DNA from 2 places in the Paenibacillus durus genome. Region 2 is predicted to be linked to the other one. Evidence: a T-box and tRNA genes for the amino acid it is inferred to sense, from the RefSeq annotation. Region 2 holds a T-box; the other holds one or more tRNA genes.
What was found. A T-box is a leader RNA that pairs with one kind of tRNA and senses whether it is charged. The one in region 2 lies ahead of PDUR_RS20030 (valine--tRNA ligase), so its partner is inferred to be a tRNA-Val.
Positions count from the first base shown of each region.

Region 1 (3,155 bases), 1.8 Mb from region 2:
AAAAAAGATCCAATCAGACTTGATCAGTTTGGCATACTTTCATGCTCCAGAACAACTAATCTCAGATTTATTGGCTATTATGAAATATGAAAATGAACAGCATTCAAATATTTTTGTAAATACTTTAGTTGAGGAATGCTGGGATGACAGATTAAGCAAGTCAGTATTTGAATTCTTAAAATCCTTCGATTTAGAGCCACAAGCTAAAAAAACAATTATGGAGCAGTTGCTTGCGCATCAAATAGTCGGTATTGAAGATTATACTAAATCGCTAATTGAATTAGGAATCAATTCTAATGATGAACAATTTAAGAAGAACGCAGAAATGGCTGCTATAGCCCTTTGCAATAATTCTATTAACGGATGGGAGTGGATATGGCAATATAAAGACATTCATTTTTTTAAAGAAATTATCTTAAGAATATCTGATGAAGGAAAGGCTAAACTCATATTAAATTCAATGAGCGAGTCTTTCCTTTCAGATTTGTATACATGGCTTGAGCTTCACTTTCCGCATAGAGAAGACCCTGGTCACGAAGACAAGGAAATGGCTCATTTTATAAGCCCAAGAGAAGAAATTGCGGAGTTAAGAGATAACGTATTAAGACTATTGATAAACAGAGGGAGTGAACAATCAAGGGAAGCAGTTCAAAGAATTGTTAATGAATTTCCCCGCCTGACATGGTTAAAATGGTCGCTAATTGAAGCTCAAAACGCTACTCGACGTAATAAATGGATTCCGCCTCGGGCAAAAGATATTATCTTATTGGCAGATAATAAACAAAAAAGATTGGTTCAAAGTGGAAATGAACTCTTAGTAATTATCTTAGACGCCCTAAAGAAAATCCAGAAACGACTTCATGGAACTACTCCCGAGGTTTTTTTACTTTGGAATAATATTGATAAAAATAAGTGCAGACCACGTACAGAGAATGAGTTTTCAGATTATATTAAGGTACGTTTGGAAGATGAGATTAAGGGGCAGGGAATTATTCTAAACAGAGAAGTGGAGATTCAGCGAACTTTAGGTTCAGAAAGAGGGGAACGAACTGACATACAAGTAGATGCTATTCTTCCTAGAGATAGCGGGCAGTATGATAAACTTACTGTGATCATAGAAGTGAAAGCTAATTGGCACTCAGAATTGTTTGAAGCTATGAAGATGCAATTAGCCGATAGATATTTGAGAGAGGGAAAAACAAGCTATGGACTGTTTCTTGTTGGATGGTTTGCAAGCGAAAAATGGGATTCTAATGATTCACGTAAGAATAAAGTTCCGCAATGTGGGTTTACTGAAACAAATAATAAGTTGCAAGTACAGGCTAATAATCTTTCGGAGAATAAGAATGTCAAATCATTTGTCATGGATGTGAGATTTTAAGAAAGCTGTGAATATACTTGTAGAAGCTTATATGGTATTACCTTTAGGTTCACGATTCACAACATTGACAGAAGAAAGGGCAGCGCGCCTAGTATGAACGGGTCAAGCGAAACGTGAAGCGACTGCACCGGTGGAGTGTCATCAGATCTAGGAGGGATACACGAAGAAATACTACGTCTACAAATATGGGGTATACAATCAGTATTTCAATCTATCGACTAGCCCCCAAAATATGATAAACTTCTGCGTAATGACTTCTACCAGATCGTGTTTGCATTGTCCCCTCAGTTCTGATAGCAACATATCCAGGAGATACTTGATATGGGTGAAAATCAGATGTGTGAACTTTTATACTCGGCCAGCTTGATCCGAGTTGGTAGAATGATTAAAGTTCCGAAAGAAGTCTTCCTCAAATGGCTGGAGGGATGCATAAAAAAGTGGTACCGAACTCGGCACCACTTTTACTTTAGTTCGATAAAGGTCCCCAATCCGGCACCAATTCGCGCTTTTGATCATGATCACAATAGGCTGACAAAAAGAAAAGCCCTTGATAATCAAGGGCTTTTCTCAATAGGACGGATGGGGATCGAACCCATGACCCCTACCCTGTCAAGATAGTGCTCTCCCGCTGAGCTACCGTCCTGCAACGAGATTTATAATACCATAAGGCAGGGGGGGATGCAAATGTTTTTTCAAAATTGAATACAGGTACATACTCTAAATGCGAATATTGCAGCAGGCTGCGGGGTGATCGGGGCGGATGAGGAATGACGCAGCCATACTAGCATTTTATCGGACGAAAGTATTGTCGTATGGGCAAATATCCGCTAGAATCGGAGAGGTGATTTCCGTTGTCACGGCCAGTGTGACGCATGTGGCGGAAACCTGCCCGGAGATGTGATTATATTAAGAAATATATATAAAATAGCCGATTATTGATCAGGGATGAATTCATCCCGGTTCAGGATAAATAGAACAAGACCTAAGATTGTGAACGCGGTCAGCCAATAACAGGAGGTATACCCATGAATGTGGAGGAAATTATGCTGCTGCATCAAGGCGGCAAACTGGAAACAACATTGAAGCACCCGATTGAATCGATGGAGGATTTGGCGAAGGTCTATACGCCGGGAGTAGCCAAGGTATGTCAGGCCATCGCGTCCGACCAGGATAGAGCTTACGAACTGACCACCAAAAAAAATACAGTGGCTGTCATCAGCGACGGTACTGCGGTATTGGGACTTGGCGATATCGGCCCGAAAGCCGCAATGCCCGTTATGGAAGGAAAGGCGGCTCTGTTCAAACAGTTCGCTGATGTGGATGCGGTGCCGATCTGCCTGGATACGAAGAATACGGAAGAGATTATCGCGATTGTCAAGGCGCTGGCTCCCACCTTTGGCGGTATCAACCTGGAGGATATTTCTTCTCCCCGCTGCTTCGAAATTGAGCGCCGTCTTAGAGAAGAACTGGATATTCCGGTGTTCCACGACGATCAGCACGGAACGGCCATAGTGGTGCTGGCAGGTCTGCTTAACGCGCTAAAGGTGGTAGACAAAGACATAAGAGATGTCAAAATTGTCGTCAACGGCTGCGGGGCAGCAGGCATATCGGTAGCTAAAATGCTGCTGGGTGCGGGCGCCGGGAATCTGATTGGCGTGGATCGGGATGGCGCCATCAACCGGCTGAACGTGTATGACAAGCCTCATTGGACGGAATTCGCGCAGATCAGCAATCCCAATTTGGAACAAGGCTCTCTATCTGATTGCATCGCAGG
Region 1 covers NZ_CP009288.1:2,795,777-2,798,931, forward strand. The annotation lists gene PDUR_RS11900 (NACHT domain-containing protein) at 1-1,381, shown strand, start outside; tRNA gene PDUR_RS11905 (tRNA-Val) at 1,953-2,024, opposite strand; gene PDUR_RS11910 (NAD(P)-dependent malic enzyme) at 2,407-3,155, shown strand, end outside.
Region 1: it has a tRNA-Val gene. The T-box ahead of PDUR_RS20030 (valine--tRNA ligase) is inferred to sense a tRNA for this amino acid. The anticodon was not compared.

Region 2 (3,155 bases):
CGCCCTATCGATGTGGAGACTCATCTAAGTATCAACCATCGCACAGCCGTTCGAATGCTGCAAGCACTCTGCGGGAAAGGATGGTTTACTGCGGCAACCGGAGCGACGGGCAAACATGTTGTACGATACGAGCTGCAGCGAGGCGCGATGAACCAAATTATACAGAAAACCTGAAATTATACATCTTTTGTCGGCCTTAGAACTTTCACTGAACAGCATGCCTGCTAAAATACAGGTTCTAGCCCGTTCAAGCTCAAATGCAGTCGGCAGTGGCCTAAGTTCCTGCACAATAGTATGTTTTTCCACCTAACCACCGCTATTGATCGAAAAAACCTGCACTTTAGCAGGTATGCAAGACGTTGATTAGCTGTTTTGCAAGACGCCGATTGCTGATTAGCTGTTTTAAGATGCGATTAGCTATTTTTCAAGACGCCGAACTAAAAATCGCAACCCAATTGATTGGAGCCCTTAGATGGTGAAGCGCCAAAGCCAATCTCCAATTCAATCTCCAATTCAATCTCCAATTCAATCTCCAATTCAATCTCCAATTCAATCTCAAATGGATATACCCGCAGAGCAATGTTTACAAAATGACGAGACTCCAATAAGCCCTCATGCCCAGCAGATACTTTTCGTCAAAATTCGTCAGCGATTGTCCTGCTATGACCGGCTTCCGGTTGACTAGGCCGAACGCAAAATGTATTATGTAAAGTATTAAGCAATATTTCTTCAAAGACTGGGAACGGGAAGAGTAGGCGGTCAGCCCTTCAGAGAGCGGAATGCAGCAGCTGTGAGCTTCCGTAGGATGCAGCCAGCCGAAGTCGCCCCGGAGTCGCCCGCTTGAGTTTCGGTGGCTGTTACGGCCATGAGGTTAGAGCGCGCCGGCCGCAGGCCGTTATTTCTGCGCAGAGTGTCGCGTTTTGTCGGCCGGGTATTCGTAATGTGCCGGCTCCGCCGTTGTCCGGCGTATAACGCGAAACAAAGGTGGTACCGCGAAAGAATGACCTTTCGTCCTTTGAGGGCGAAGGGTCTTTTTGTTTGTTACTTTTGGAAATAAGAGTAATAACCGAATCATACGGAGGTAGAAAGCTATGGCAGAACAAGATCAATTGACACCGGCACAGCAGCCGGAATTGGAAGCTAACGGGGGCAGCTCCGCCGGCGGTGCGAAGACCGACATGCCGACCACTTATGACCCTAAAGCTGCGGAGCAGAAATGGTATCCTTACTGGACAGAAGGCGGTTTTTTCCGCGCCGGACAGCGTCCGGAAGCGAAGCCGTACACCATCGTAATTCCGCCGCCGAACGTAACGGGGATGCTGCATATCGGGCATGCGCTCGATTTTACGCTGCAGGATATTCTCATTCGCACGAAGCGGATGCAGGGCTATGATACGCTGTGGCTGCCGGGAACGGACCATGCGGGGATTGCTACCCAGACCAAAGTGGAGCAGAAGCTGCGCGCACAGAACATCTCCCGTTACGATCTCGGCCGCGAGAAGTTCCTGGAGCAGGTATGGGCATGGAAAGACCAGTATGCGGCAACGATTCATGAGCAGTGGGCGAAAATGGGACTGTCGCTCGATTACAGCCGCGAACGGTTCACGCTGGACGAAGGGCTGTCCAAAGCGGTTCGCGAGGTATTCGTCAAGCTGTACTCTAAAGGGCTGATCTATCGCGGCAAGCGCATCATTAACTGGGACCCCGCGGCCCGCACGGCCCTGTCCGATATCGAAGTAGAGTACAAGGAAGTTAACGGCCATCTCTATCATCTGCGTTATCCGCTGAAGGACGGCAGCGGCTTCATTACCGTAGCGACCACGCGTCCGGAGACGATGCTTGGGGACACGGCGGTTGCGGTACATCCGGAGGATGAGCGGTATAAGGACATGGTCGGCAAAATGCTGATTCTGCCGATAGTCGGCCGCGAGATTCCGGTCATTGCCGACGAGTACGTTGATAAAGAGTTCGGCAGCGGCGCGGTTAAGATTACACCGGCTCATGACCCGAACGACTTCGAGGTCGGCCAGCGCCACAACCTGCCGCAGATCGTCGTTATGGACGAGAGCGGCACGATGAACGCCGAAGCGGGGCCTTACCAGGGGCAGGATCGCAGCGAATGCCGCAAGAACATTACCGCCGATCTGAAAGAGCAGGGCGTGCTCATCTCCATCGAGGACCATGTCCATCAGGTAGGACACAGCGAGCGCTCCGGAGCCGTGGTTGAGCCCTATCTGTCGACGCAGTGGTTCGTCGCGATGCAGCCGCTCGCCGAAGCGGCGATTAAGGCGCAAAAAGACGGCACCGGCGTTAACTTCGTCCCAGAACGGTTCGAGAAAATTTATCTGCACTGGATCGAAAATGTGCGCGACTGGTGTATTTCCCGCCAATTGTGGTGGGGTCACCGCATCCCGGCCTGGTATTCCGAATCCACCGGCGAGATGGTAGTCGCCCGCGACGAAGAAGAAGCGCGCCGGATCAGCGGCCTGAGCGATCTGAAGCAGGACGAGGATGTGCTCGATACGTGGTTCAGCTCCGCCTTGTGGCCGTTCTCGACCCTTGGCTGGCCGGATGACAGCGAAGATATGAAACGCTATTATCCAACCGATGTGCTTGTAACGGGCTACGACATTATCTATTTCTGGGTGGCGCGGATGATCTTCACTGCGCTGGAATTCACCGGCGAGAAGCCATTCTCGGATGTGCTGATTCACGGCCTTGTCCGCGACGCGGAAGGACGCAAAATGTCCAAATCGCTCGGCAACGGCGTAGACCCGCTCGAAGTTATCGAGAAGTACGGCGCCGACGCCATGCGCTATATGATTTCGACAGGCAGCACACCGGGGCAGGATCTGCGCTTCCGCTGGGAGAAGGTCGAGCAGGCGCGTAATTTTGCGAACAAGATCTGGAACGCCTCGCGCTTCGCGCTGATGAACCTGGATGGCGTATCCTTTGAAGATATTGACATTTCAGGCAAGCTCGGCACCGCCGACCGCTGGATATTACATCGCCTGAACGAAACTTCCCGCGATATTTCGCGTCTTATTAATGCATATGATTTTGGCGAGACCGGACGTCTCTTGTACAATTTCATTTGGGACGATCTCTGCGACTGGTATATCGAGTTCGCGAAGCTGTCGCTGTATGGCTCGGAC
Region 2 covers NZ_CP009288.1:4,609,448-4,612,602, reverse strand. The annotation lists gene PDUR_RS20035 (hypothetical protein) at 1-24, opposite strand, end outside; gene PDUR_RS29245 (hypothetical protein) at 438-605, opposite strand; T-box leader at 730-1,019, shown strand; gene PDUR_RS20030 (valine--tRNA ligase) at 1,179-3,155, shown strand, end outside.